3 regions of the Paenarthrobacter sp. 10L420 genome follow, and region 2 is predicted to be linked to each of the others. Evidence: riboswitches for the same ligand, from Rfam matches in the RefSeq annotation. Region 2 holds a riboswitch; each other region holds the start of a gene.
The links. A riboswitch is a leader RNA that binds a small molecule or an ion and turns the genes downstream of it on or off. The one in region 2 is predicted to bind cyclic di-AMP.
Positions count from the first base shown of each region.

Region 1: another riboswitch for cyclic di-AMP. It lies ahead of AC1DD5_RS16725 (hypothetical protein); the one in region 2 lies ahead of AC1DD5_RS24205 (NlpC/P60 family protein).
Region 3: another riboswitch for cyclic di-AMP. It lies ahead of AC1DD5_RS08855 (C40 family peptidase); the one in region 2 lies ahead of AC1DD5_RS24205 (NlpC/P60 family protein).

Region 1 is NZ_JBFTJK010000012.1:12,674-22,765, reverse strand. Features, by position in the region: gene AC1DD5_RS16760 (Gfo/Idh/MocA family protein) at 10-1,080, shown strand; gene AC1DD5_RS16755 (hypothetical protein) at 1,197-1,898, shown strand; gene AC1DD5_RS16750 (RNA polymerase sigma factor) at 2,080-2,628, shown strand; gene AC1DD5_RS16745 (hypothetical protein) at 2,625-3,542, shown strand; gene ald (alanine dehydrogenase) at 3,650-4,768, opposite strand; gene AC1DD5_RS16735 (PucR family transcriptional regulator) at 4,977-6,191, shown strand; gene AC1DD5_RS16730 (AEC family transporter) at 6,330-7,250, shown strand; gene AC1DD5_RS16725 (hypothetical protein) at 7,491-8,885, opposite strand; cyclic di-AMP (ydaO/yuaA leader) riboswitch at 8,888-9,038, opposite strand; gene AC1DD5_RS16720 (hypothetical protein) at 9,168-9,401, opposite strand; gene AC1DD5_RS16715 (ATP-dependent DNA ligase) at 9,449-10,092, shown strand, end outside.
Region 2 is NZ_JBFTJK010000031.1:17,521-27,612, reverse strand. Features, by position in the region: gene AC1DD5_RS24235 (carbohydrate kinase family protein) at 1-642, opposite strand, end outside; gene AC1DD5_RS24230 (metallopeptidase family protein) at 734-1,186, shown strand; gene AC1DD5_RS24225 (cation diffusion facilitator family transporter) at 1,197-2,117, shown strand; gene AC1DD5_RS24220 (PEP/pyruvate-binding domain-containing protein) at 2,114-4,879, opposite strand; gene AC1DD5_RS24215 (universal stress protein) at 4,900-5,937, opposite strand; gene AC1DD5_RS24210 (FAD-binding protein) at 6,368-7,060, shown strand; gene AC1DD5_RS24205 (NlpC/P60 family protein) at 7,148-7,918, opposite strand; cyclic di-AMP (ydaO/yuaA leader) riboswitch at 7,922-8,090, opposite strand; gene AC1DD5_RS24200 (copper resistance CopC family protein) at 8,265-8,888, opposite strand; gene AC1DD5_RS24195 (NCS2 family permease) at 9,002-10,092, shown strand, end outside.
Region 3 is NZ_JBFTJK010000004.1:97,002-107,093, reverse strand. Features, by position in the region: gene AC1DD5_RS08890 (alpha-mannosidase) at 1-983, opposite strand, end outside; gene fdhD (formate dehydrogenase accessory sulfurtransferase FdhD) at 1,155-2,021, opposite strand; gene AC1DD5_RS08880 (FdhF/YdeP family oxidoreductase) at 2,023-4,332, opposite strand; gene AC1DD5_RS08875 (molybdopterin molybdotransferase MoeA) at 4,390-5,736, opposite strand; gene AC1DD5_RS08870 (NTP transferase domain-containing protein) at 5,733-6,626, opposite strand; gene AC1DD5_RS08865 (HNH endonuclease) at 6,669-7,169, opposite strand; gene AC1DD5_RS08860 (NlpC/P60 family protein) at 7,400-8,152, opposite strand; gene AC1DD5_RS08855 (C40 family peptidase) at 8,252-8,983, opposite strand; cyclic di-AMP (ydaO/yuaA leader) riboswitch at 8,988-9,151, opposite strand; gene AC1DD5_RS08850 (M23 family metallopeptidase) at 9,296-10,092, opposite strand, start outside.

The sequences.
Region 1 (10,092 bases), on a different contig from region 2:
CCTTGGGGCATGACTTCCAGGCCGATCCGTACCGCCATCGCAGGTTTTGGGTTATCGGGCAGCGTGTTCCATGCGCCCTTCATTGCGAGCAACACTTCGTATGAGCTTGCCCTCATTGCCACATCCGACGCCCAAAGGCAGGCAAAGGCGGCTGAACGGTACCCGCAGGCCAAGATAGTCAACACGCCGCAGGACATCCTGGCACTGGCCGACGAACTGGATCTCGTCGTCCTTGGCACACCGCCTGCGACCCACTATCCGCTGGCGAAAGCCGCGCTGGAAGCCGGGCTCGACGTCGTCGTCGATAAGCCGTTTGTTGTCCACAGCGAGCAAGGTGAGGAGCTGATCCAACTCGCCGCGCAAGCAGGCCGCGTTCTCACTGTCTACCAAAACCGCCGCTGGGACGGAGACGCGCTCACCCTGACGAAGCTGCTCGACGCCGGGACTCTGGGTACCGTGACGAGATTTGAAGCGGGGATGGAGCGCTGGGCACCGGAGATCGCCAAAGCCTGGAAGGCAAGCGCTACTGCCGAGGATGGCGGTGGGGTCCTCTTCGACCTCGGTGCACACGTGCTGGACTTGGCCGTCCAGTTCTTCGGACCGGCGCACGTTACCTATGCCGAGATCTTGGCACGACGTCCGCAGGAGAAGGCCGACGACGACGTCTTCATCGCGCTTCAGCACCAATCCGGCGTGGTCAGCCACGTGACCCTGAACCTCAACAGCCACCTCTATGGACCGCGTTTCCGTGTGCTGGGCACGAAGGGCGGCTTTGTAAAGTTCGGCACCGATCCGCAGGAGCCTTTTGTTCTGGGCGGTGGGCTGCCTAACGATCCTGAGTACGGCGTCGAGCCTGCCGAAAACTACGGGACTCTTGAATTGGACGGGCAGCGCCGAACCATCACCACCGAGCGCGGCGCCTACGCGGAGTTCTATCGCCTCCTCGCCGAAAAGATCGACGACGGCGGTGCGGCATCCGCGCGTTCCGCACCTGTGGATCCGGCTGACTCAGTGGAAGTGCTGAAGCTGATCGAACAGGCACGTGCCGCGGCCAGGAAAAATATTTTGGGGAAGACGTAACCTCAACCCTGCCCGGAACGATGTAGAGGGAGTGCGGGCCACGTCCGCACGCTGATCATCCGGCAGCGACTCAAACGCTGCCGGGGCAATCCCCACATCGTTTGTCGGAGGCTTTTATGTCCTTGTTCACTGTCCTTGCCACCAGCAAAGTCGCCGCGGGCGTCCTGGCTGCCGGAGCTGTAGCTGCCGGCGGAACCGGTGTCGCTGCCTTCAATGGCGCGCTTCCCACCGAAATCCAGCAGAGCGCCCACGACCTCGTCGGCGCACCTGCTCCCCTCGCCACGAAGGCAGCTGACGCTGCTGAGGCTGGCCAGGCCAAGGCGACTGACGCCGTCGAGACCGCCCAGGCGAAGGCAACCGACGCTGCCAAGGCTGGCGAAGACAAGGCAACCGACGCTGTTGACGCTGCGAAGTCCAAGGCTGAAGACACCCTCGCTACAACCCCTGAAGCATTCGGTCTCTGCACCGCCTTTATCCATGGTGGACTCAAGGCTGACACCAAGGTGCCGGGTTTCCAGTCCATCGTGGTGGCCGCAGGCGGCGAAGCCAACGTTGAATCGCACTGCCAGGCCGTAGTCGACGCCGGCAAGGCTGCCGGTCTGAAGGCTGACGGCTCCGCAAACGCGAACGCGAACGCTTCGGTTGCATCCAAGGTGCCTGCCGTTCCGGCTGTCCCGGCCGTTCCGGGAACGGACGGCGCCCCGGCTGTCCCCGCAACACCGGCCGTCCCTGCAGCACCGGCCGCCCCCGCGCTGCCGACGCAGGTGCCCACCGATGTTCCCGCCGCCCCGGGTGCAGGCCTCGATTCGGTCCGCTAAAGACCCAGCGGTTACGGTTTAAGGGTGGGGCTCCTTGGCTTGGACCGAGGAGCCCCACCACTTTACGGACGGCGGAGTACGTAACAGACCGCAGTGGCAATGGATGTCCTGAGCCCGGAAAACAACCGGGGACGGTGCTCCAAAGAGGCCGCTGCGCTGCGCGGGATGGAGGCATCCACGGGTGCTAAACCCACTAGCTGATGAATATGTGCAGACGGACGAGGACGATCCCGCTCTGCTCTTCACCGATGCCTACAACCAGTTTTCAGGGCCCGTTTTCGGTTACCTCCGCGCCCGTGGTGTGGACGATCCTGAAGCCGTCACGCAGGACGTCTTCCTTGCCCTGTATCCGAAGCTGCCGGACCTGGAGGGCGGTCTCCAAGGCGCCAGGACCCTGCTGTTCTCGATCGCCCACGCGCGCATGGTGGACCATTATCGCAAGCGCGAACGGACCCCGGATTCAGCTCCATACGAGGCAGAGCTGGACGCGCGGCGGGCGCCCTCGGCAGAAGACCAGGCATTTGGCCGCGGCAGCCTGGGTGTCACGGAACTTCTGGAGGACCTCGCCGCGGATTATCGCGAGGTCCTGGCATTGAGGGTGGTGGCTGACCTCTCCGTGGAAGAAACGGCGGCCATCATGGGCAAATCCCAAGGTGCAATAAAACAACTGCAGCGCAGGGCATTGAGTGCACTGAGGAAAAGTGCACTACGAAGGAATGGCACACCATGAGTGAACACATCACCCCGGCCGGACGGCGGACCGGTCCAACCGACGGTAATACAGGTGAGCAGGCTGTTGACCGCCTGTTGGCCGATTCCGGACTCGACGACGCCCTCGACATCCGTGCCGAACTTCTTGAACTGCGCTCCCTCGCCAGCACCCCTCCGACGCCCTCCGCGGCCGTCCGTGCGTTGATGATCAGCGACCCGGCTGCCAGCAGCAGAAGCACGACGGCGGACGTCACCTCCGCGGTGGCAGGTGCACCGACGGCGATACTTACGTCAGTCCAAGGGCCCACTGACCCAACGCCCACTGACTCAACCCTTGCAGACTCAACGACTACTGACGAACTCGCGGCCCGCCGTCGTCGTAAGCGCCGTGCTGCGATCGCCGGGTTCGCTGTGGCAGTGTCATTGGCGGGCGGTGCTACGGCTGCAGCCGCTTCCGAGGGCGGCATCCCGGGAGCTTTCCAACACCTCGGCTCCACCATCGGCTCGGTAGTTTCGCAGCTAACGCCCGGATCAGGCAATGGATCAAGGCAGAATCCTGGTTCCCCCTCGGAAGAGGAGCGTGGCCGCACTGTGACTCCGGCGTACCCTTACCCATCCGGTCACAACCCAGCGGGCAACACGCCGACCGGGAAAACTGCCAACCCCAGCCAGGAGTCTCAAGACGGCACCAACGGAGCGTCAGGACACCCTAATGAACCCAAGGCTCCCAACGGGGGAATGCCCGAAACACCGAAGATCCCCGGAAATGGTCAGCCCGGCAACATCAGCATCCCGACTCCCGCTGCACCCATCACGCCTCCGGGCATCGAGGCGCCCAACGTAACCCCGCCGACCCTTCGGCAGTCGGATATCCCCGTGCCGGTCCCCACTCACGTTGTCCCTGAGGAACCAGTCACTCCCGGCAACGGCTAGAGAGCCCGTTGACGCTCACCAATGCCCAGAACGTGGAAAACCCGCTGTTTCGTCGCTGGGCAGCGACGAAACAGCGGGTCAGCGACTAGTCAACGCCAGGGCAAAGCCTAGGCGGTAACCACGCTGTGCCAGTCGGCCACGAGGGGCAGGTTGTGCGCCTCCGAAACCGAGTGGTGTGCCACGTGGCCTGCAGCGATGTTGAGGCCGGCGGCCAGGGCGGGGTCGCGGTCGAATGCGGCCTTGACGCCCAGGTTGGCCAGTGCCACGGCGTAGCGCAGGGTGACGTTGGTCAGTGCGTACGTGGAGGTGTTGGGAACAGCGCCAGGCATGTTGGCAACGCAGTAGAAGATCGAGTTGTGGACCTTGTACGTCGGTTCCTGATGGGTGGTGGGGTGCGTGTCCTCGAAGCAACCGCCCTGGTCGACGGCGATGTCTACAAGGACAGAGCCCGGCTTCATTCGGGACACAAGTTCGTTGGTGACGAGCTTGGGCGCCTTGGCACCGGGGATCAGGACGGAACCGATCACGAGATCTGCGTCGACAACTGACTTCTCGATCTCGTAGGCGTTGGATGCCACGGTCTTCAAGCGGCCCTGGTAGAGGGCGTCGAGTTCCCGCAGCCGGTTGATGTTGATGTCCATGATGGTGACATCAGCACCGAGGCCCAGTGCCATGGCGGCGGCGTTGGTTCCGGCAACACCGGCACCGAGGACAACAACTTTGGCCGGACGGACACCCGGTACGCCGCCAAGGAGGATGCCCTTGCCGCCGGCCGGTGCCATCAGCGAGGAAGCGCCGACCACGACGGACAGGCGCCCTGCAACCTCTGACATCGGGGCGAGCAGCGGAAGGGTGCGTCCTTCCTGAACCGTTTCGTAGGCGATGGCCGTGACGCCGGAGTTGATGAGCTCGGCGGTGAGCTCGGGCTCAGCGGCCAGGTGCAGGTACGTGAAGAGGATCAGGCCCTTGCGGAAGCGGTGGTACTCGGCCTTGATGGGTTCCTTGACCTTCATAACCATGTCGGCCCGGCCCCAGACGTCGTCCGCGTCGGCAACGATTTCGGCGCCCGCGATCGAGTATTCCTCGTCCGTGATGCCAGAGCCCAAGCCCGCTCCCCGCTCAACCAGAACGGTGTGTCCGTGAGTGCGGAACTCGTGGACACCTGCGGCCGTGATGGCTACGCGGAACTCGTTGTTCTTGATTTCTTTAGGGACGCCGATGATCATTTGCTGGCTCCATCGTTAGCGGCTTTTTCGGCCGGATATTTGCTGCGGGCTGTGATTCCAGAATAAATCCGGCTGTGAGGCAGGCGACATGATCCTCCAGGCCAGCAGACGTGAAAACCCCGTAAATTCAAGGATCTTCTTCAAACCAGCTCGACATTTGTCGAGTACAAGAGCGTCAGGTGTCGCCTGATGTTGGTACGCTTTCTGGATGCAGCAGGACGTCGAGGAGATCGTTGAACGTGTGGCCCTCAAGCTGGGCAGGGGGCTGTCCCTGGAGGACCTCGACGGCGTCCTCCTCGCATACAGTTCCAACCAATCCCACGCCGACCGCGTCCGGGTGAACTTCCTCCTGAGCAAACGCGTGCCAAGCGATGTCAGTGCTTGGCAGCTCTCGCACGGCATCTCGACGGCGGTGCGCCCGGTTGTTGTTCCGGCGAACGACGAGCTGGGCATGCTCGGCCGGGTTTGCGTCCCGCTGCTGGTGCGGGGTTTTCGGGTGGGCTACTTGTGGGTGCAGCAGGACCTTGAGGAGCAAACCGCGACGGCGATACTCGCCGAATTGCCCGGCGTGCGTGACGAACTGGACTTGTTGGCTGGTTTGCTGCTCGATTCCAACACGGCCGAATCAGAGTTCCGAAGGAGGCGGGAGCAGGAGTTCCTGGCCGCCTGTGCCGGGGAGTCGAACGCAGTGGCAGCGGTGGCCGGTTGGAAGGAGATCCAGGGCCGCGGCCCGTGGCAACTGGTGACCGTCCTGGACGCGGATGGTGGGGGAGCCGACGTCGACCCCATTGCTGCAACGCTAACCCACCGGACAGCAGCGTTGCAGTCCACCATTGGTGTCAACGCCGCGTTATTCAGCGCAGGGACGGAGACGCATTCGGTCGTTCTGTTCCGGGAATCCGGAGGCCGGGCGGACCACGCCCAGGTCCTGGTGCACTATCAATTGGAGCTCGCTAAGCGGGCGGGCCGCGCGGTGGACCGTGTGATCTTGGGCATCAGCGAGCCGTTCCAAGTCATCCGGCAATTGGCAGGGGCCTACAGGCAATCCAAAGTGGCAGCACAGGCCGCAGCCGTGGATCCGCCCCTTGGGGAGCTGGTGGAAAGCCGGGCGGTGGGCGTTTATCAACTCTTCGATCGTCTTCAAGCACCGGGCGGCTGGGATGACACGGGCTCGGTTCATTTCCGCACTTTGGAGGACCAGGATAAGAACGGCGAACTCCTGCCCGTGCTGGAACTGCTCTACGACAACGACAGCTCCGTGCAGGACGTCGCGGCGAAACTTCACCTGCACAGGAGTAGCATCTACAACCGCCTTGGCCGGATCCGCCAACTCATCGGAGCTGATCCGTTGAGCGGTGGGATCCGGCTCGAGCTGCATGCTGCACTGAAGGCCCAGCGGTGGGCCTCGCGCCCCCGGATCTAGCGGGTGCCGAGCCGGTGAGTCGCCAAGTGTTGTGGAACGCGTGTTGGGGAACGAGTGTTGCGGAACGGCCAAAGTGGACACCCACGCAGGCGTCCCCTACGCTGAGAAAGCGGTTTCTCAACAATTTTTAGGAGCACGGTGGGCGGCGTTGTCTCGGGGATCCTCATCGTCGCTTCGGTCATCGCGGTGGGATATTTCGCCGCCCGCTACAAAGTGCTGGCCCCTGATGTCCAAAGCGCACTGACTCGAACGGCCTTCTACATCACCAATCCTGCGCTGCTGTTCACGGTGGTAGGTGAAAGCGATATCCGTGCCGCACTCGGGGTCGATGCCCCTCTGGCACTCCTGTCAGCAGCCGTTATAGGCCTTCTTTATTGTTTGTTGAGCTTCATGTTCTTCAGGCGGCCGGTCGCCGAAACGGCAGTTGGTGCCATGGCCAGTAGTTACGCCAACGCGAACAACATTGGCATTCCTGTCTCGTTGTATGCAGTGGGCACGGCGCAGCATGTTGCTCCAGTCCTTCTGGTTCAACTCCTGATTATGGCGCCCTTCTACCTCAGCGTCCTGGGCGTGGCAGGTGGTACAAAAATCTCGTGGAAACGAATGTTGTTGCAGCCCTTGTCCAATCCCATGATTATCGCCTCGGGGCTAGGGGCGGTGATGGCTCTGACGGGGTGGGATGCTCCGGAGCTCGTCCAGAAACCCATTGACATGCTCGCCGGCGCTGCCGTGCCTATGGTTCTGCTGGCTTTTGGCATATCGCTGGCAGGTAAGGCACCTCTCCAAAGGGGCGATGGCCGTGTGGAGACCGTGGTGGCAACCACCTTGAAGGTGGCAGGCATGCCCCTGGTGGTCTGGGTGCTGGGACGCTTTGTGTTCGGCTTGGACGGGCAGCACCTGTTGGCCAGCGTCATCATGGCCGCCCTTCCAACCGCCCAGAACGTCTTCCTCTTCGCTTCTCCTTACGGACGCGGAATGACAATGGCCAGGGATGTCATCCTCTGCACCACCGTGCTTTGCATCGGGGCGTTGGTCATCGTCGCGTGGCTGCTTGGCTAGAAACGCCATGCCAGGAACAGGAGCCACACGAAACACAAAGCGAGACGGAACAGATGAGGCAGGCACCCGGGTGCCTGCCTCATCTTGTTGCCGTGATTGCTGTAGCTGTGATTCCTTAGGCCCGACGCAGCCGTTGGCAGCTCCAACGGCCCATCCGATTGCGGAAGGTGGCAGTGCGGCTGCTGCTGCAGTACCGGCCGTGCCATCCGACGTGCTTGCTGGTCCTGGGAAGTTGCGTGCTCACTTCAAGATCCCTGTGGCGCCGTCAAGTATGCCGTCCAGGTCCAAGGCTGAACCACTTGACGGCGTGGTGGCATTTGGATTTCCGGTTGGCTTTGGCTTCGGTGCCTGAGTCTGGGTTGGAGTAGGTGTCGGAGTAACCGTGGGACTGGGCGTCGTTGTGGCGGGTGGGGTGGTAACCGTGTCCGAGGGAACCGGGCTCGGGGCCGGCTGGGTTGGGACAGGAGTTGTCACGCCCGGCACAGGGACAACAGCCGACGGGGCCGACGAAGGGACCCAAACAGGATCCGCGAGTGAAACTTGCGGAGTCGGAAGTGACGACGACGACCCCTGAGCAGGTGCCTCTTCTGACGACTGCGTTGCAACAGTTGCCGGCTGTCCGGCCTCGCTGGTCGCCGACGAAGCTGATGCAGTGGAGCTGGACGAGCTGGGTGCGGGGGTGGCCGAGGTTGACTGCCTGCTGTCGCCACCCGTCTTTGCGTCACTGGCTTCCTGAGCCGGTGTTTCCTGCCCGAAGAAGGGAAGCTCGAAGGCCTGGCTCATGGTGCCAACGGTCAATACCAGGCCCAATGCCCCAGCGACGACTGCCATGCGCTGGCCCATTGTCTTGACCGAGGCGGCCTTGGTGAGGACTGCGTGTGGTTCGTGGCTGAAGGACGACGCTCCAAACGTGGGGGCAACGCCCGTCGGGGACTCGGCAGCCGTTGTCGCGGAAGGGGCTGTCCCGCTACCGGATGCCTGGGCACGAAGGGCTTTCCGGCTTGCGAGACCAGCTGCGGCGGTGGCGGCTGCCGCGAGCTGGGCAGGGCTCTTTGACTCCGCCGGCGAAGCAGGGAACGCCGGAGCCGCAGGTGTGGGAAGAGGGGCGGCAACGGTCGGAATTTCGGCTGTGACCGGATCCCCAGTGCCGGGCGTGGGCGCCTGCACTATCGGAATGGCAGCGGTGGCGGGCTCGGGTTCGTGCGCGGCGGGGGTGGGTGCAGCAGCAGCCACCATTGGAATGGCAGCGGTGGCGGGCTCGGGATCTGCAGCCGGTTCGGGAGCGAGCGGCGTGGGCGCCGGAACTGTTGGAATCGCAGCCGTAGCCGGCTCCAGAGCAGCGGAGTCTACTGGGGCAGAGTCCGCCGGTGCTGTTTCTGCCGGAGCTGTTTCAGGAGCGATTACAGCTTGGGCTGCCCGTTCACGCTCTGCCGCGCGAGCGGCTGCGCGCGTGGTGGGTGCCGCAGGGGTGGGAACAGGAGCAGTGGCGGGTTCCGGCGTCGTGCTTGTAAAACCTGTTTCTGCTTCCGGCGTGCTGGTGGAGGATCCGCTGGGTTGGGCCCGACGGCGTCCGGTTGGTTGGGTACGCTCGCGCGCTATTTGGGCGCGGCGCGGCTGATCCATGGTTGGGGACATGGTGGTTGCCTCTCAACGCCTGCGAGGTTAGCTGTCGGGTTCGGACGAGGCCGTCCGGCCGCACATGGCGGCTTCACCCCAAGGGCCCATGGAAAATCAGGCCCGGGAACTCTGGGTCCCCCGTCTCTGCCGCTAGTCTGGCGGATCCCGGTTTGCGGCAGAGCTCGGCGTCAACCCGGAAGCGGCCCAGCGGAGATACGGGTCGCTCTTAGACCGTACATGAGCGCCATAGTAAAGTCACATTAATGTAACGGGCGGGACGCCTTCCAGCGCGAAGGTCCGTTAGGACTTAGGCTCCGGGGCCGGAGCCGGGGCTGGCAACTCGAGCTGGATCCTTTGGATTTGGTGTGCGTAATGGGTCTCGGGTCGGAAAATTTCGTCCGTCACGCCCAGGATCCCACCCGCGGCGCCGCGCCGGACTTTCCCCTTGCTGTTCTGGCGCGAGACCCAGAACCAAAGGGCCGCAATGAGGGCAGGTGCTGCCAGTACAGCCACTAGAACGGCCAAGATATCCATCGCCCAAGACTAGCTTCCGCCGCGGCTGGCAGGTAGAACATAGTCGTATGGACCTCCCAGTGATGCCGCCCATTTCGCCCATGCTTGCCAAGTCCGTTCCTTCGATCCCTGATGTAGGCCACTTTGAGCCGAAGTGGGACGGGTTCAGGACCATCGTTTTCAAAGATGGTGACGAGATCATCCTGGGCAGCCGCAACGAACGTCCCATGACGCGGTACTTTCCCGAGTTGGTGGAAGCCCTTCAGAAGAACCTTCCGGACAAATGCGTGATCGACGGCGAGATCGTCCTCATAGCTGACAGCAGGCTCGATTTCGAGGGCCTTCAGCAGCGCATCCATCCTGCCGATAGCCGTGTGCGGATGCTTGCCGAAAAGACACCGTCCTCCTTCATCGGATTCGACATCCTTGCCCTGGGCGGGGAGAACCTCATGGACAAGCCGTTTTCCGAGCGTCGAACCGCCTTGGAGAAGGCGCTCGCCAGGGCTGAGGCGCCCGTGTACGTAACGCCGGCGGTGACGGAACTTGATCAAGCGCAGGAGTGGTTCGTGAAGCTGGAGGGGGCTGGGCTCGACGGCATACTTTCCAAACCGCTCGGAGGGACGTACCAGCCGAATAAGCGCGTCATGTTCAAGACCAAGCATGAACGGACCGCGGACTGTGTGGTGGCTGGATTCCGCTGGCACAAAACGGG
Region 2 (10,092 bases):
AAGGCCTGTGCCCATAGCCAGGAGGTGATTCGCAGTTTCCTCCAACGACTTGCCGGGGTATAGCCAGCGGGCGTCGGAGCCGCTCATTTTCACGACGTCGGTCAGCGGCACTATCTCTTCGAACAATGAGACTGCCTCACTGTGACTTCCGAGGAGGTCGGGGCGGATATTGGGGTCGTAAGTAACCATGCATCCGCCCTGCGCCTGCTCCAGTAAACTCCTGACAACACTTGCGCCGGGCTCCAGGAAGGTCGCGATGGAGCCGGTGTGCAGGATCCTCGGCGCATAGGGCAGGGCAAGTGGAGCCAGCGCCCAGTCAATGTCAAAGGTGTAATCGGCCGAACCGTCGGCAGTTATCCGAGCGGTCGCCGTCGCGGTCTTGCCTGCTGACATGGATCCGGGCAGCAGGACCACACCTGCGCGCTGCAGATGCGCGGCGATGGCATCGCCCCGCTCGTCCCTGCCAATGGCAGTCAGTAGGCCCGTTTTCACGTCCAACAGGCCCAAGCCGTAAGCGACGTTGGCCGGCGATCCGCCCGGATACTCCTTCTGTCCGTCCGACGACTGGACGATGTCGATCAATGCCTCACCCACAACGACGACGTCGAGGGGCTCAGTGGCGAGGGAAGCGGTGCCGGTCATGCGGTTCCTGTGTCTGTCGAAGGAGGATTGAGTTTCAGTATCTCCCATCACGCACGGCGCCAATGATGTCTGGGCGGACTAGAGTCGGATCATGCCCGCGAATCTCCCTCCCGGCCTGCCCATAGTTCCCGACGGCGATCTCCCTTCTTCGCCGCTGCGTTTTCCGCCGGGCGCCCCCTTCGAAATGTCGCCGGAGGAGTTCGAAGAAGCTGTGAGCGACGCGTTGCAGCTGATCCCACCCAAAGCTGCCAGCGCAATGGACAACGTGGCAATCTTCATTGAAGACGACTACACCCCGCGCCCAGATGAAGAACCGGACACCGTATTACTTGGTTTGTACGAGGGCGTGCCCTTGACCGAACGTGACTCGTGGTGGGAAGCGGGCTCGTTGCCGGATCGGATCACTATTTTCCGCCAACCCATCCTGGACATCTGCGCCACCCGCGAGGAAGTCATCGATGAAGTGGCCATCACGGTGATTCACGAGATCGCCCACCACTTCGGAATTGACGACGACCGCCTGCATGAGCTCGGGTGGGGCTAGCCTTGTAAGCATGGGGCATGATCACAACCACTCCCACGGAGTAACAGCAACCGGCAAGCATCGGAAGCGGCTCATTGCCGTCCTGGGTATCACCTTAGGTGTGGTGGGCATCCAGGTGGTTGGCGCGCTCATCTCCGGATCGCTGGCGCTGCTGGCCGATGCAGGCCACATGCTCTCCGATGCTGCAGGCGTATTCATCGCGTTGATGGCGGCCTGGATCGCTACCCGCCCGGCGAGCGATCAACGGACTTACGGATATCAACGGGCCGAAGTCCTGGCGGCCTTGGCCAACGCCCTTGTACTCATCGTCATCGCAGTCGTCATCATGATCGAGGCCATCCGCCGCTTTGGGGAGTCGCCCGAAATCCATACGGACGTCATGCTGTGGGCGGCGATCCTGGGCGCCGTAGCCAACCTCATTTCCCTGATGATCCTGCAGGGGGCCCAAAAGGAGAGCCTCAACGTCCGCGGGGCCTATCTTGAGGTCCTTGGCGATCTTCTCGGCTCGATCGCCGTTATTGTGGCGGCCATCGTCATCATGACGACGGGCTTCACTGCCGCTGACCCCATTGCCTCGGTGCTCATCGCCCTTATGATCATCCCCCGCGCCTGGCACCTGCTCCGCGATGTTGTGGACGTGCTTCTGGAAGCCACTCCCAAGGGTGTGGACGTGAACATGATCCGCGAGCACATCCTTGCCGTGGACGGCGTCGTGGAGGCCCACGACATCCACATCTGGACCATCACCTCCGGGGTGCCCGTGTTCTCCGCGCACGTTGTGGTGGAAGACGAGGTCCTTAACGCCAGCGGGGCAGACAGCATCCTGGACCAGCTTGGATCCTGCCTGGGGCGCCATTTCGACACCGAGCACTGCACCTTCCAGCTGGAGCCCGTGAGCCACTCCGAGCACGAGTCACACCAGCACGCCTAGCTTGGCGCGTCACCTGGGGCGGCAGTAACCGTTCCTGCCGCTCCATCCACGGTGATGATCTGGCCTGAACTGATCCGCAGAGTTGCGTCGGGCACGCCTACAACGGCCGGGATGCCGTATTCCCGGGCCACCACGGCGCCATGGGAGTTGGGACCACCCATTTCCATGACCAACCCGCCAGCCGTGAGGAACAGGGGTGTCCAGCCGGGGTCGGTGGAGGGCGCTACGAGGATTTCCCCTGGTTCCAGATGGGCGCCAACGGGGTCCAGGATCACCCGCGCCGGGGCTGTGATGACGCCTGCCGACGCCGGACTGCCGGACAGAGTGCCCGGGGCACCTGCGGTTCCGCCAGCCGTAGCGGTGGCTTCGGGTTCTGTTCCGTCTGAGAGCAATACCCGCGGAATATGCCGACGTCGCAGTTCCTGCGCATAGTCCGCGCGGCGATCTTCCACGAGTTGGTGGAGCTTGTTGCCGGCCAGGGCAGTCTCTACTTCGTTGAGGTCCAGGAAGAAGATATCCTCGGCGCGCTCAATCCGCCCTGCCTCTGCCAGTTCTGCTCCTACCAGCGATAGTTGTTCCCGTGCCGAAGCCAAGCCGAGGACGAGGTTGTATTTGGGCAACTCCCTCATTCCGGCAAACCTGCGCGTGCGGTCCAAGGCTGTTCGCACCAGCTTGGCGTGGAGCGGACTTCTGGCCCTTGCCCGCGCAACCAACCTGGCAACCTGTTCATCTGCCTCCCGAACAGCTTTTCTGAACTGCTGGTCGGGTGCGTCCGCAGTGTGCTCGAGCCGCAGATAGTTGACCACGACGCCGAGTATGTGGGTGGGGTCGTCCGACCATCGGGGCATGCCGAGGTCGATCTCTGCCACTGCTCTATGCCCATAGGTGCGCAGGAAAGCTTCAAGCCCGGCTTGGGCAACTGCTGGAAGTTTCTTGTCCTTGAACTGCCGAACGAGTTCCTCAAGTGTGGGATAACTCAGGAAGGCCAGGGCCTCCGGGTCATCCCTGATTTCCTTTGCAAGCTGCCACAGTGCAAGGTCCATCTCCGTAGTGACATTGTTGGGCAGCCCACGAATCACTGTTTGCAGCTGGTCCAAGGGCGCTTGCTCGCCCAGCATTTTCCGGACGAGTCCCAGCATCGCAAAGCCCAGAACGGGAAGGGGCAGGACTTGGGGAACCGTTGCGAATACTTCCTCCCCCAGGATTCTCTGTACGTGGGCGATTCGCTGAAGGGCGGTGATGCCCTCCGGCACTTGAAGGGCCTGATGGAGTTCTGCCTCCAGCTGCTCTTGGCGCTTCATTGCGGCATCGGGACGGAAAAGAGCCCGGATCGCCGACTCTGGAACACGGTATTTAGCCGCAACGGGCGCAACGTGCCGGATGAGCCTTATAGGAGTTTTGATGGTGACGGAGAACCGCGGGTCATCGAAAAGCCCACGAATCACCGCAGCAGAACGGGCCTCCATGATGTCAAAGATGCGCGGCACAATGGCCCGGCCCACCTTGCTGCGCAGCACGGATGTGAAGTCGAAGAAGATCCTCTGCCCGGCCTCACAGTAGGGCGATGGTCCTGAGCGTGGATCTGGGACATCGAAGGCAGCCCTGCGGGCAACGCTGGAGGCTATCAGGCGGATACCCGCCAGACCCATGGGCGTCAGAGGCCTGGTGAGGCCTTGGGCGAGACTGAAGTTCAGGAATGCGTGCTCACCGGGAGTCGCCGACACTCGCGAGGTCAGCGGATAGAGGGTAGTAATGGGTCTTGCCTGTGTGAGCCACAGTTTTCCGGAAGAATCGATCGCCCATTCTGTATCCTGCGGCGCTCCATAGTGGGCCTCGACGCGCCCGCCCAAGTCGGCCAGGGCCCGGATCTGGTCATCGCTGAGGCACGGCTGCACGGAGTGGTTTTCGAGTGCTTCAGCACCACCCGCTCGCTCAATTCGTTCAGTGCCACCGCCAGCCAGCGATCGGATCTCTACCTGTCTGTCGCCGAGGGTCCGTTTCAGGATGGAGTTGCTCTGCATATCAACTACGTACTGATCGGGATTAACGGCGCCTGACACCACGGCTTCGCCCAGACCGGGGCTGGCATCGATCACAGCTTCACGGCGCCGCCCCGTGACAGGGTTGGCCGTGAACATCACCCCGGCCGTCGCGGAATCCACCATTTCCTGGACAACGACCGCCAGCGTCACTGTGGAATGATCTATCCCATTGGTTGTCCGATAGCTCACGGCCCGGTCCGTCCAGAGCGATGCCCAACAGCGGCTTACGGCATCCAGGACTGCGTCTGCTCCCACCACGTTCAGGAAAGTGTCCTGCTGTCCGGCAAAACTGGCGAAGGCCAGGTCCTCGGCCGTGGCTGAGGACCTCACTGCGACGGGGGCAGCGTCTCCCAACTTCCGATACGCCGCCCGTACCGCCTCTGCGACGTCGGTGGGAACTCCGGCGTCGAGCACCAAGGACCTGGCCCGGGCGGCCAGCCTGTTCAGTTCGTCAAGGTCAGAAGCTTCGGCGTCCTGCAGAAGGGCAAAGATGTCCTCCATACCAATCGCTGAGAGGGCGTACCGGTAGGCGGACGTTGTCAGGCAAAAGCCTGGCGGCACCGGCAGGCGGGCGGCACTCAACTCGCCGAGGTTGGCGGCCTTGCCACCTACCTCGGGGAGCATGTCCGCCCGGATGTCCGCAATGTCCCGAATGAAGACCGGGCCACTTACATCCGCACTGTTTTCCTGCCTATGCTTCCCAGGCTCCCGGTTATCCATGGACGGTGCGCGCCAGCGGCCTAAGCCGCACCGAGCATGGGTCCGAATTTGGGCCGGTCTGCCAGCCGCGGGTCCTCCCGGTCCGGAACCACGAGGACCGGTCCCTTGGCGTGATGCAGGACGCCGTCGGAAGTGGAACCAAGGAGCATGCCTGCGAAACCACCACGGCCCCGTGTACCCAGGACAACCAGCTCCACGCCCCGGCTGGCCTCAACCAGGACGTCAACAGGTGAGCCGTCCCTCAGGTCGGTTTCCACAGTCAACTGCGGGAAATGGCTGCGGAGCCAGGCGACGCCTGCATCCAGCTGGACTTTGATGTCCGCGAACAGGGCATCGCGGTCCAAAGGTGCGGGCACCCAGGCCAAGGAGCCGCTGTATTGCGGCACGGCACAAATGACGCGGAGCTTGGCCCCCATCCGCTGGGCTTGTTCGGCTGCCTCAAGGACAGCGACGCGCGCCTGCTCTGAACCGTCCACACCCACGGCGACGACGTTTTCCACCGTGCGTGGCCCGGCCTTGGCGTGCTCAGCCTTAATGTGCTTGTCCTCGGTGTTCTCGCCCAAACGGTCCGCACAGTAGAGCGGGACCGTTACGGTGGGGCATTTTGCGTGAGCCGGCAAGGCGCTGCTGACCGAGCCCAGGAGACGCCCAACGAAGCCGCCACGGCCACGGCTGCCGAACACCAGGAGCGCGGCGTTTGCAGACAAGTCCAGGAGGACCCCTGCGGCATCGCCGTTCTCCACCGAAGCATCGACGTCGAGGTTGTTCTTCGAGACCTTATCCATGGCCTGCTTGACGATTGCTTCCGCGCCCTCGCGGATCACGGAATCGTCCACAGTGGCGTACCCGCCGTCGAGGCCGGATGCCGCGAAGATGGGCACCGAATAAGCCGTGACTATATGCAGGGGAAGTTGGCGCCGTTCCGCCTCACGCGCGGCCCACACAAGGGCGCATTGACCATGCTCGGATCCGTCCACTCCGACGACGATTCCACCAGGCGCCACTGCCTGCTCCTCGCCGTCCCGTGGTTCTTCAACGTGTCTGCCGTGCTGGTCCATTGGGGCCCGCCTCTCCACCTACTGCTTGATGTTCCGGCCATTCTGCCAGAGGTTCTCCGTACCGGTGTCCCCTTGCTGGCGTGCAACCAATAGCCGAGGCCGAAGAAACCCGCTGGGGTTCTCCTTCCAATGCCCACTATTCTCGGTTGGCAATGCCGAATCAAGGCGACTATGGGCTATGTGGATAACGGTCCGGGCTCGGTTTTCGGCACGCTCACCGCCCTCCAGGTTGCGCTGCGGATGAACATCCAAAACACGCTGCCGCCGAGGCTATCCATGGCAGAAAAAGTTCGGTAGTGTTCGAGTCACCGAATGGCCGGCAAAAGTGTCCCAGGACACAATCCGGCCATTTATTTGCGGCCGCTTGGGGAACACGGACGCGATCCCACGCGCTGCCGAAAGGCACACACGTCAAGGAGGAACCCAAGCAGTGTCACTCACTCCTGATTCCGTCACGGAACGGACTACCACCGTGGTGATCGGTACCGGCCTGTCCGGTTTGGCTGTTGCCAGCGAGCTCAGCCGCTATGGCGTAGGTTCCATCGTGCTGGATGGCTTTGGTACTTTGTCCACCACCGGACCATCGGTCCATACGGGAATGCTCCAGCGCTGCGACGCAGCGGACCCCGCGGCAATGCAGGAACGCAACGAGATCCTGCGCCACTTGCGCAACTACGCCGCAAGCCATCACCTGGATGTCCGCACCACCACACGCGCTGTTCGTCTGGACTTCCTGGGCGGCGACTCGTCCCAGCAGCTTGGATATGGACTCGCAGCAAGCCTGAACACGGCCAGCCAGAGGGCTGGGCTGGGCGTTTACGGCCCGCTTGAATCCACCCCACGGCAATGGGCCGTGCATACAGCCACAGGAGTTCTTCTGGCCGACCACATCGTGGTGACGCGCTGCGCCCAGAGCCAACTGCGCCGAATGCTTACGGACTTGGGAATCGCCATAGGCCAGAACCTCGTGGCAGCCATGCGTGCCGTGGGAATGCACTTGGTAGGCGTGGGGGAACTCATTACACCCACGCCCAAGGAAGTACTCCGGCAAGCCAAGGCAGTAGGGCAAGCAATCTCAGCCAAGGTGGCTCTACCAGCTTCGCCGGGCATCGCCCTGGCTTAGAAACGAACAAAAGTTAACTCAGAAGGCCGGTGCCTCCGAAGACGTTAGTCCTCGAAGGCACCGGCCTTTTGAGTTGGAGCGTGAAGCTTAGGCGCCAGCGCGTACGTACGTGATGGGGCCGGTTGCGGTGAGCCAGCTGATCGGGTGGATGCCCGTCTGGTTGCCGTTGATGCCACCGCTGATGGCCTGGCCGTTGCCGATGTAGATGGCTACGTGGCCGGACTGGACGATCATGTCACCGGGCTGGGGGTCGCTGACAACCTTGCCGTAGTTCAGGAACTGCATGGGTGCGAGGTCGCCAACCGGGATGCCTGCGGAGCCGAGGGCCCGTTCCACCATGGCGGTGCAATCCTGCATGATGCCGATCTGGGCGTAAGCCGAGGCAACCATAGCGGCGTTGACGCCACCAACAGCCGGAGCCGCAGCAGCAGGCGCGGCTGCCACCGGAGCGGTAGCCGTAGTAGTTGCGGCGGCCTTGACAGTGGCCGCTGCTGGGGCCTGCTTGGCAACCGGAGCCGGAGCAACGGGTGCCGGCTTTTCAATAACGGGAGCCGCAACGGAAGCAACCGCAGGGCGCTCGAAGTTGATCGTGGCCGTGGAGGCGGCCGTAACAACCTTGGTGGGACCCTCAGTGACGGTCTCGGCGACCGTAGCAGGGCTGGAGTCGCGCTGAACAGGGGTCTCTGCTGCGTGGGCAGCAATGGAGCCTGTCAGGACGAGGCCTGAAGCTGCTGCGATGACAGCGGCTTGGCGACCTGCGCCGGATGCGTTGCTGGCAACAGCCTTGGAGATGGAAATGAACGGATTAGGACGTACGCTGTCCGCCTTACGACGGCCGCGAAGAATGCGTGAAGACATGAAAGAGCCTCTCCCGATGCCTGCGAGGTTAGCTGTCGGATTCGGATGGGAGTCACCCGGCCACTATCCCCCGCTGTGCAGCGGAAGCTTCGTGACTTCACCCCAAGGCGCGCTCTGAAAGCGGGCCAAAATGGGTTCCCCGTCTCTGCCGTAGGTTTGTCTGCGAACGGATTCCGGACTGTGGCAGAGCTAGGCAATCAGCCCGGAAATGCCCGTTACGTGGAACAGGCACAAGTACAACCGTACGGGAAGATCACTTCAAAGTCACATTTACGTAACGAGCAGTTCGTTTTTGGCGTGTCGCAGTGACCGTTTCGAGATCTTCGCAAGTATGTAGAAAACCCCGTTATTCCGCGGAATTTTCGTCATCCGGCTCGTTCGGAGCCGCCAGCTTCTTCCGGGCTGTAACAGCGAGGAAGATCACGAGACCGATTGCCACGACGGCGAGGCCAACAATGCTCCAGGGGAAGGGTTGGGAAACTGCCGGAGCGGGCTCACTATTTTCGGTACCGGGCGCTGCCGTCCCCGCCGTCGGAACAGCCGCCGAAGCCGATGGGGAGGCGCCTGCTGAGCCGCTCGCCGTCGTCGTGCTTGTTCCGGAAACAGTGAACTTGAAGGTTCCCTCAATCGGGTGGGAGTCTGAACTGACCACGCGCCACACCACCGTGTATTCGCCAGCCGGAGCGCCCGGACGCAGCTTCTGGACAGCCATGTTGTCGATGATCTCCACTGCGCCATCTGCCCAGTTTTCGCCCCCAGCGGTGACAGTTACGCCCGAACCGATGGCCAGTGGCCGGTTGTTGAACGTGATCGACACCGACGCCGGCACTTCAGCTACCCGCGCACCGTTGGCCGGAGTTGTTGATTCGGCGACGTCGTGCGCGGAGGCCGGAGCGGCGCCCAGCAGCAACGCGGAAGCGAACGCAATAGCGGCTACGACGGCGGCCAGAAGCGGGCGGATGGTACGCATGGGGCGGTTTCTCCTAGTGTTGGCTTCCTTACAGACTAGGCGAATCGTCCCGGCACCCCGCATCGGCGGGCATAGGATTTGAGAGCAAACTCCCCCGATCCCCGGAGACCTTCATGCTGAAACAAGGTTCTGCAATCGACCGCTACTTCAAAATCTCCGAGCGCCGGTCCACCTACTCGCGGGAAATACGTGGCGGCTTCGCGACCTTCTTCGCCATGAGCTACATCGTGGTGCTGAATCCGCTGATCCTCTCCGGGGCAGACTCGAGCGGAGCATCTCTTGGCTTCACGGCCGTAGCGGCAACGACTGCATTCGTGGCGGGCATCCTGACCATCCTCATGGGCGCCTGGGCCAAGCACCCCTTCGCGGTGGCAACCGGGCTGGGAGTGAACGCGTTCGTGGCCGTGACCGTTGCCTCCCACCCCGGGCTGACGTGGCCGGACATGATGGGGCTGGTGGTGCTTTCGGGTGTCACCATGCTCATCCTGGTACTCACCGGATTCCGCACGGCCGTTTTCAGGGCCGTCCCGGAAGCCCTTAAGACGGCAATCGTAGTGGGCATTGGCCTCTTCATCGCCTTGATCGGCCTTGTGAACGCCGGCTTTGTCCGGCGAATTCCGGATGCCGCAGGCACCACTGTCCCGCTCGGCCTGGGTGTGGAGGGCAAGTTGATGGGTTGGCCGACGTTGGTGTTCGCCGTCGGCCTGATCCTGACCATCGCGTTGGTAGTGCGCAAGGTCCGCGGCGCAATCCTGATCGGCATCGTGGTGTCTACCGCCCTGGCCGCCATCCTCGAGTTCACGCTCCACATTGGTCCCAGCTTCGACGGGAAAAACGTCAACCCGCGTGGCTGGTCCCTGGTGGCCCCCACACTTTCCGAATGGGGCGCTCCGGACCTCTCCCTGATCGGCAAAGCCAACCCCTTTGGGGCCTTTGAACACCTCGGATTTGTGGCTGCTGCGCTGTTGGCGTTCGTGATCCTCCTCAGCATCTTCTTCGACGCCATGGGCACCATGGTGGGCCTGGCCAACGAGGCCGGAACCGTGGACGAGCACGGCAACATTCCCAACGTGGACCGCGTCCTGCAGGTTGATGCCCTGGGCGCAATCGTTGGTGGCGGCGCGTCCGTTTCGTCCAACCAGATCTTCGTTGAGTCGGGCGCGGGCATTGGCGAAGGTGCCCGCACCGGTCTGGCCTCCATTGT
Region 3 (10,092 bases), on a different contig from region 2:
CCGGCCCTGACCTTTTCCCGGATGCGGACAAAAAGCTCAGGGAAGAATTCCTTGATCCAGGCCATCTGCTGGGCCGAGGAACACGAGAAGACGAAGTCGGGGTTCTCGTCCATGAGAGCCACGACATTGGAGAATGTACGGGCACACTTGCGGATGGTTTCACGGACAGGCCACAACCAAGCGGAGTCGATGTGCGCATGACCGGTAGCCACGAGTTCGTGGGCCGAAGCATAGGCGGGCCGGCTCAGTACCTCTGCCAGTGCCTCGCGGCCTGCGGCAGCCGTTCCCGCAACATCGTCCGGGTCCATGATGTCCAGCATCCGTTCCAGGGCCCGCAGGATTTCGTGGCGGCGCGGCAGCTCCATGGGGAGCTCGTGCATGAGACCACTCAGTGTCCACACGTCCTGGTTCAGTTCCCACACCGTCTCGTTGAGTTCGGCAATGGCAATCCGGCCGAGGCGATACCGGGGTTCGTCTCCGGATGTCGCCTTGTCCCCCAAAGGAGTAGGCGCAAATGACCAACCCTGCGACACATCCGGGTTGGCTGCTGCTTCCACATAGAAATCCACGGACAATCCGCCACCGAGCAGCTTCAGCGGAACGTGGTAGTTACGTGGGGAGATGGCCTTGATGATGCTGGCATCGGCGCGCCAGGCTGTGCCTTCACACTGGAACCCCGGCACGTCGCTGTTGAAGCCAAGGTCCACGATGATTTCCACCGCCGTCCCCTCGGCAGAACCCCAGCCTTCTGGAACTTCACCCTGCAGGCGGAGCCATTTAGTGCTCCACGGCTTACCCCAAGGTGCGCCCGGCTCCTGGGGCGTGAAGAGCTGGCGCATGGCCTCGGCTGCGGGCACGGGTTCTCCAGGCGCATCCCAGCTGCTGAGCTGCAGTGGGACGGACCTGCCGTAAATGGCCGGAAGAAGACGTTCCCGAACGAATCGATCGAGACGCTGTTCAGTGATCCGGCGATCGTCGTGCAATTAAATCCCCTTAGGCATTGGCTGGTGGCAAAGCGTCATGGCTGGCGGGCGAGCCGGCACTTTATGGACGGCGTTATTCGAGGACACAGCGATTCCAATCGATGGATAAAATCTACGTTGTTCCAGCTCAATAGCCAAGTGAACGAGGACTATCCACAGGGAATAGCGGCGCTAGCCAGCCTCTTCTCCCACGATCCGGTCCCTGCCCGCGTACACGTTCAGGCTCGACCCACGGCTGAAGCCCACCAACGTGATACCTGTTTCGTCCGCGAGCTCGGCCGCGAGGCTGGAGGGAGCGCTAACGGCCGCAAGGACGGGAATGCCCGCCATGGCAGCTTTCTGGACGAGCTCGAAAGATGCCCGGCCGGATACCTGAAGAACCGTTCCTTTCAATGGCAGCTTGCCGGCCCGCAAAGCCCAACCCACCACTTTGTCCACGGCGTTGTGCCGGCCCACGTCTTCCCGCAGGCACAGCAGCTCGGAAGTACCGTCGTCGTGAATCCTGAAAAGGCCCGCGGCATGGACGCCACCTGTTTTGGCGAAAACCGCCTGCGCCTCACGCAACCGGTCCGGGAGGGCAGCAAGCGCCTTTACGGGGACCGTGACCTCATCGTCCTGGGGACTGTGCCGCGAGGACTTCCGGACGGCGTCGATCGAGTCGGTGCCGCAAATGCCGCAGGAGCTTGAGGTGTAGACGTTACGGCCGGTGTCCGGACGTTCGACGTCGGGCCGCAGCTGTGCGTCCACGACGTTGAAGGTCTGCACGCCTTCCTCGTCCTCCCCCGCGCAGAAACGCTCGGAGACCAGTTGCCCCGGCTCCCAGATGATGCCCTCCGACACAAGGAATCCCGCCACCAGATCGAAGTCGTCTCCAGGGGTCCGCATGGTCACGGAGAACGACATATCTCCAAGACGGATTTCCAGAGGCTCCTCGACCGCGAGGATGTCTTCCTTGTATCGGACAGGGTGTTCCAGGGCCTGGGGCGATCCGTCCAGGACGAACTTATGCAGCTTTCGGCGCTGGGTCACGCGTCCCATGTCAGGATCCGTTCTCCTCGGGGTGTTTCACGAACCGTACAGTCATCGCCTTGTAGCCGGGCGTGTTGGATTCCCGGGCCACCAGCTCGCGGTGCACCAGGGCGTTCGCTTCCGGGAAGTATGCGGCAGCACAGCCCTTGGCCGTGGGGTATGCGATCAGCCGGAACTTATTTGCCCGCCGCTCCGTACCGGCAAAGGTGGAAATGACATCCACCAGGTCACGGTCCTCGAAGCCCAGACCAGCGAGGTCTTCCTCGTGGACCAGGATCACCCTGCGGGCGTCCGAGACCCCGCGGTAGCGGTCATCAAGGCCATAGAACGTGGTGTTGTATTGGTCGTGGCTGCGCACCGTCTGCAGGATCAAGTGGCCCTCTGGAGCTTCAAGATACTCCAGCGGACTTACCGAGAAGCGTGCTTTGCCGATATCAGTGGCGAAGGTACGGGTGTCCCGCGGCGGGTTCGGCAGGACAAACCCGTTCTTGGTGCGGACCCTGGCGTTGAAGTCCTCGAACCCCGGGATGACACGTGAGATGTGGTCCCGGATCACGTCATAGTCCTCTGCCATGGCACGCCAGTCCACGCCGTGGTCATCCCCGAGGGTCGCCTGCGCCATCCGGGCGACGATAACGGGCTCGCTCAGCAGGTGCTCGGAGATCGGAGCCAGCCTGCCCTGCGTCTTGTGGATAACGGACATCGAATCCTCTACTGAGAGGAACTGCTTGCCCTTGGGGTGTTTGTCGTCCGTGTCCGTGCGTCCCAGCGTCGGCAGGATCAGGGATGTCTTCCCGTGAACCACGTGGGCACGGTTGGGTTTGGTGGAGATGTGGACAGTCAGTCCAGCGGTCTTGAGCCCGGCCTCCAAAGCTGCAGTGTCAGAACCGGCTGCAGCAAAGTTTCCACCCATGGACACGAAGACATCCACCTCCCCCTTTTCCAGTGCGTGCTGGGTCTCCACGGAGTCATATCCATGCTCGCGAGGCATCCGGAAACCAAACTCCTCGTCCAGCGCGGCAAGGAACGTTTCGCCCGGCTTCTCCCAAATACCCATGGTGCGATCGCCCTGGACGTTGGAGTGGCCACGCACCGGGCAGGCTCCGGCTCCCCGCTTGCCGAAGTTGCCTTGGAGCAGGAGCAGGTTGATGATCTCCTTCAGCGTATCCACGGAGTGCGGCTGCTGGGTCAAGCCCAGCGCCCAGCAAATAATGGTCGCCTTTGATTTGGCCATCAGCCCCGCCACAGTGACGATCTCCTCGCGGGACAGCCCTGTTGCGCGCTCGGTTTCCTCCCAGTCCAACTGGGACCGCGCCTTGGCGTACGCTTCGAAGCCTTCGGTCTGCTTCCCGATAAATGACTTATCGACGATCGTCCCCGGGTTCCGCTTCTCTTCCTCCAGGAGCAGGTGGCCCAGGGCCTGGAACAGAGCGAGGTCGCCACCGACCTTGATCTTGAGGAATTCGTCCGCGATAGTAGTGCCGCCGCCGATCACGCCATTGAGCGACTGGGGGTCCTTGAAGTTCAGCAGTCCCGCTTCCGGAAGCGGGTTCACTGCAACGATCTTTCCGCCGTTGTTCTTGCAGTCACGCAAAGCGGACAACATGCGCGGATGGTTGGTTCCGGGGTTCTGGCCCACCACGAACACCAGTTCGGCGTGGTGGATGTCTTCCAGCGAGACCGTTCCCTTGCCGATCCCGATGGTCGGGTTCAGCGCGCTGCCCGAGGACTCATGGCACATGTTGGAGCAGTCCGGCAGGTTGTTGGTGCCCAGGCTGCGGGCGAACAACTGGTACATGAACGCGGTCTCGTTGGCCGTCCGGCCGGAGGTGTAGAAAACGCAGCGATCAGGTGTGGTGGCATTGATATGCTCCCCGATCAAGGCAAAGGCTTCAGTCCAGCTGATCGGGGAATAGTGGGTATCCCCCGGTTTGAGGACTACAGGCTCGGCGATTCGCCCTTGGCTCCCCAACCAGTATTCGGTCTTGTCTTCAAGATCGGCGATGGAATGTGCTGCCCAGAAATCTGCCCCCACTGTCCGTGTGGTGCTTTCCTCAGCGATTGCCTTGGCGCCGTTCTCACAGAATTCCGCGGGACTGCGACGTCCCGTGATGGATTCCGGCCAGGCGCAGCCCGGACAATCAAAGCCGTCATGCTGGTTGACCCTGAGCATGGAGCGGACCGTGCGGGCTACTCCTGCCTGGGAGTAGCCCCTTTCAAGGGCGACAGTGACAGCCTTGAGGCCTGCCGCAGCCTTCTTGGGCGGGTGGATTTGCAGGTCATCTTCATTGATGTCCTGTTCGGGAGCATGCCTGTTCATGGGTCCATCATTGCAAGCCCGGGCACCCAGTTGCCACCTGCGTCCACCCGGCGACCCCTAGGCTTCCAGCGCGCTCCAGTCAACAGGACCGGACGGGGCCTTCTTTTGTTGGCGGGCCGGCGACTTGCGGGGTTTTCCTTCTGCGGCCTTGGGTGCGGGCAAAGGTTTACCCCACGGCAAGGGAAAGGCCGGGACCAGTTCGCCCATCTGGACACCATGCGGCGGCACCACCAAGACGCCATCTGCTCCCGCCAGCCCACGCATCATCCCCGGGCCGGCATGCTGCGCGGGCGATGCCAATCCGTAGACCAGCTTGAAAGGCATCAGGCGCGTCCGTCCAGGATCGGCGTCGATCATTGCACCGCTGGGAACCTCGCCAACGTCCTCCAGCTTCCCGTGGCCAAGCGCTGCGAGCAGCGGCCCCCCCACGGTGAACAATGCCATCATGGCCGCCAGCGGATTCCCGGGCAGGCCCAGCACGAAGCGTCCGTCCGGAAGCTCCGCCAACACGGCCGGGTGGCCAGGGCGCATGGCAATGCCATCGATCAGCAGCCGGCCGCCCAGTTCAGCCACGGCCCTCCTGAAATGGTCCGTCCCTGAGCGTCCGGTACCGCCCGTAGTAATAACGACGTCGGCCGGCGGCTCCGGTGCTGCATATGGTTCCGCGGGTTCAGGCTCGGTGTCCTGCAAAGCCGCAAGCCAGTCGTCGTAGTTGTCGCCAACCTTGAGTTGCTCTCCTGCGATGCCACCAAGGAGTTCGACGACAGCGCCTAGCTGAGGTCCGAAGGTATCCCGGACCTTCCCCGGTAGGGGAACCCCTTGCGTCACCACTTCCGATCCCGTCAGGAGGAATCGCACCAAGGGTTTCCCCAGGACTTCCAGCTCATCCAGGCCGGCCAGGGCAGCCAAGGCAATGTGCGCAGGATTCAGGACGGTACCGGCCTTGAGCAGCACGTCCCCTTCTGCGGCTTCCTCGGCAGCTTTGCGGATGTGCTGGCCATTGCGTGGCTCCCCCGGCTTCGCCAAGCCGCCGAGCGCAAGGATCGGAAGGCCGTCGTCGTCCGTGGTAATAACGCCGCTTTCGGTGCGCAGAACGGCCTTGGCGCCTGGTGGAATGAGTCCTCCGGTGACGATGGGACTGGCCTGGTGGGGAGCAAGTCTGTGTCCGGGCTCAACAAGAATCCATGGACCCGTTCCGTTGACAGCCCAGCCGTCCATGGCGGAGGACGCATAGTGCGGCATGTCCTGAATGGCCACTGCATCCGAGGCCAATGTCCTTCCCAAGGCAGCCTTCAACGGCACTGGGCTTGGCGGGATGGGAGCGGCGACGTCAAAGGCACGCTGCCGGGCCTCATGCCATGTGTGTGCCGCGTGGTGGTGGCCCTGTCCGGGGGCCTCGGTCATTCCGCCTCAGTCCCGGGCTCCAGGTATTGCTTGGCAACCTGGCGGGCCAGATCCAGGGCAGCGCTCATGGCGGTGTCGTCCGCGGCTTGCCCGATCCCCCTGGCCATGCCCGCAGCGTAACCTGCGATGAACGTTGTCAGTGGCGCAGCAGGCCGCACCACGGAGTGGGCTGCAGCTCCTGCCACGGCAAGGACTTCATTGATGTCCACTTCAACGCCCTCAAGCTCAAAGGCCTGCAACAGTGTGCGGCACCAGTCCTCGAGCGTCTCTTCCTGGCTCTTCATGTCCGCCTCCTGCTCGTCGTGTATGCCCAAGGCCTCAGCGTCCTCCCACGTGTCCACATCATCGGTAGACCCATCGGGGACGGTAATGGCCAGCAGGTTCAGCCTAGCAAGCAGCCGGAACACTGAAGAGTTCGTTAACCCCGAAGCTGCCGCAACTTCCCTTTCCAAAGCCCGGGTGCTGTAGATGCCCAGGAGGGGCTGTTGCCGGCCATCGGCTGAAACGGCCATTGCGCCTTCTACTTCAGGATGCGCACGCAGTCCTTCCCATAGGGGCTCAATGCCCCTGGCGGCGTGCGGCATGTCGCATGCCAGGACGAGCGTCCAGGGCGCTTGCTCCCTTGCCTGATGAAAAGCCGCCAAACCAGCGGCAATCGCGGCGGCAGGGCCGGCAAAGGCCGGCTCCTCCCGCGCGCTAAGAACTCCATCAGGCAGGACGCCACCGCCACCAGAAGTGTCTGGACCAACCACCACCACTGCGGAAGCACCCCGCGCCGCCTGCAGGGCATGCGAAAGGAGGCTGGCGCCGTCGAACGTTAATCCGGGCTTGGGCACGCCACCGAGGCGGGTGGCCCTGCCACCCGCCAGAATCACAGCGTTGAACTCCATCCGCCCAGAGTACCCGGACGGCGGGAGGGCAACAGAAATCGATCAGGCGGCGGATTCCGGCAACAGGAACGGATCCCAGTCCGGCGCAGGTTTCTCGAGTTCTTTGATCTGCCACATGGTTCCTGTGGGCACGCCAGGTTTGAAACGAAGTTTCCAACCCATCTCGGCGAGCGTGTGGTCACTCTTGGCGTTGTTGCATTTCAAGCACGCCGCAACCAGGTTTTCCCAGGAATCCGCGCCGCCCCTGGATTTGGGGTGGACGTGGTCTATGGTGTGCGCTGTTTTCCCGCAATAGGCGCAGCGATGGCCGTCGCGGCGGAGTACCCCGCGGCGGCTCACGGCAGTGATCTTGTTGTACCGGGGCCGGATGTAGCGATTGAGAAGAATCACGGATGGTCTTCCGAGAATCTCCTGTGGCCCGACGACAGGCTCGTCGCCTTCGGCCACCACGCTAGCTTTTCCAGTCAGCACAAGGACCAGCGCCCGGCGGAAGGTTACTACCGCCAGCGGTTCATATCCAGCATTCAGAACGAGTGTGCGCATGCACGTACCTCTTCACGGCCGCACCCGTCAGGGGCACGAGGGCCGGCTGCCCTCTGCTTGTACGGGCTGTGGATCGACAACACAAGGGTAAGCACTTATATGCCGTATCAACGAATTTTTCTGCCGTTTCGCCTGTGGTGTTGGCGAAAGTTCATGTGCGGGACACCTTGCTGGTTAAAGCAGAACACCCCGCCGGCGTGCGCCTGCGGGGTGTTCCGTGGAGTATTTGATCAGCCGTTGACGCGGATGAAAACGGGGCCGGAGCCAACGTTCACGCTGAACAGTGCCGTGGTGGATCCGTTCCATCCACCGTGGACTGCCATGCCGTTGCCGACGTAAACAGCGATGTGTGCCATTCCGCCGTAGCCACCGTTGGCGTAGTAAGCGAGGTCGCCGGGCTGCGCTTCAGCTGCACTGACCGTGCGGCCGAGGGAGAGGTAGCCGGCCGGCCAATCGTGGAAGTGAATACCGACGGCGGCCAGCGAGTTGGTCACCAGCATGGTGCAGTCCTGCGTGACACCGAGCTGTGCGTAGGCCGCTGCAGCGATAGCTGCACCGAGGCCACTGGATGCAGCAGGCGCCTTTGCCGCGGAGGTATCAGTGTTGACCGCCAAAGTAGCGGTGCCGCCGGCAGCCGGAGCTTCCTTGGCAGGTGCCTTCTCGACGACGGGAGCCGGGGCTTCGACAGTCTTGACTACGGGGCGCTCGTAGGAGATGGCAACGCTGGAATCGGCAGCAATGGTGGCCTGGGCAACCGACTGCACATCAAGGGTGGACGCAGACGTGGATTCGCGCTGGACATTGGTATCCGCAGCATTTGCAGCCACGCCGCTGGTCAGGACAAGGCCTGATGCAGCTGCGATCACTGCTGCCTGACGGCCAACGCCACCGGCGTTGTCGCTGACAGCCTTGGCAATGACGGCAAGTGAGCTGGTCTTGGGGGCCTCAGCTCTATGCCGTGCAACCTTGTTTGCACTGGTCATGATTACTCTCTTTTCGTATCCGCGCACGGTGGGGACGCACGCAGGTTATGGGCGGCCAGCACTTGGGGGGCATGCTGGCTTACCCCGAATGGGATTTTCCTAGCGGAGGGTGAAGAACGAGGATGTGCCGGTGGCTGCGACCGGGGTCAGGAGCGTCCCCTGGCTGGGGTTGAGCGCGCTGATCATCATGCCGTTGCCGACGTAGATGCCCACGTGGGCTCCGCCGTTCTGCATGACGAGATCGCCGGGGGCCGGCGTGCTGGTGGGCTTCATGGCCGTCCAGGCATTGACCCGGGGGATGCTGATGCCGGCCTGGGCGTAGACCCACTGGGCAAATCCAGAGCAGTCCCAGCCGTTGGGGGAAGTGCCGCCCCAGACATAGGGGTGGCCAATGCCGGTGTAGGCAATTGCTGCGAGTCCGGAAGCTGCCGCGCTGGATGCGGCATCCTTGGCCGTGGAGGACAGGGCAGCGAGGGCGTCGCCCGTCTGGCCTTCGGCTGCCTGCGTGCGCTGGGAGGCGCGCTGAACCTTGGGGGCTTCCTTGGTAGCCACAACGGGGCTTTCGAAGGAAACGGTTGCCGTGGGCTCAGCGGTAACAACCGCGGTGGCGACCAACTGCTGGGTGCTGGAGGATTCCGACTTGGAAACGTCGGTGTCAGCGGCCTGGGCCGGGAGTCCAACGCTGAGAACAAGTCCCGAGGCTGCGGCCAGAACGGCGGCTTGGCGGCCTACGGTGCCTGCATTGGTTGAGACAGCCTTGGAAAGGGTGTTCAACGGGTTCGTACGAACCAATTCGGCGCGATGGCGCGCAGGGGTAGTGCGTGATGACACGAAGGTAGCCTCTCCCAATGCCTGCGAGGTGAGCTGTCGGATTCGGATGGGAGTCATCCGGCCGCGCGGCTTCAAGGAAGCTTTTGCGACTTAACCCCAAGGCCTTCTGATTCGAAGGCCAAAATTGGTTCCCCCGCCCCTGCCAGACGATTTTTGCGAACGGACCTCGAGTGGTGGCAGAGCTAGGCAATCCACTCAAGTGCATCGGCCCCCTAAAAAGCCGATGCGCTTTAGACGGTACAACAGATATTCGTGAATGTCACATTCAGGTCACGGGCGTGTCATGAATGCGATAGACAACCATCAACTGGCTCAGAGCCAGCCCATGGGATCTACGACTTCACCGTTTACCTGGACCTCGAAGTGGAGGTGGCAACCCGTAGATGCGCCTGTAGTGCCGCTCAGCGCGACAGTATCGCCACGGCTGACAGTCTGGCCCACCTTGACGTTGAAGGACGACAGGTGGTTGTACGTGGTCTCGAGGCCGTTGCCGTGGTCAATCACGACGCGGTTGCCTCCGCCGTACTCATGCCAGCCTGCGAACGTGACCTTGCCTGCGGCTGCGGCGTGAACGGCAGTACCGCACTGGGCTACGAAGTCCTGGCCGCGGTGGAAGTCACCGGTGCCGCCCGTAAGGGGGCTGACGCGGTAGCCAAACGGCGATGCCGTGACCAGCTTGTCCAGAGGGCTTCCCAGCGTGCCAAGTGAGGATGCGCGCTGAATGCTCCCCGCTGACTGGGCGCTCAGCAACTGCTTGAGCTTGCCGTCAGGATCAGCGGCGGTAGCGACTGCTGCGCGACTGAAATCGATTTTGGCAGAGGCTGCCGCAGAAACTTCGGGTTGGCTGCCACCCGGCACGGAGAGGGCCGCCTCGGCCTGGCCGGATTCGGATGTGGCCATGACCGGGCTTGTGGCAGGCAGGCCTACAGTCAGGGCAAGTCCGGTAGCGGCAAGCGCGACTCCGGCCTTCTGCCCGACACCACTGGCTGCGGCGAAGTCGGCTACCTGGCGCAATGGGCTCTTGCGGCGGCGCACCTGACGCGGGGTGTCGCGTGGCCGGATCTCCATTGCGGCGCGGGCTGGCCGCAGCTCAGCAGCGGGGCCGGACG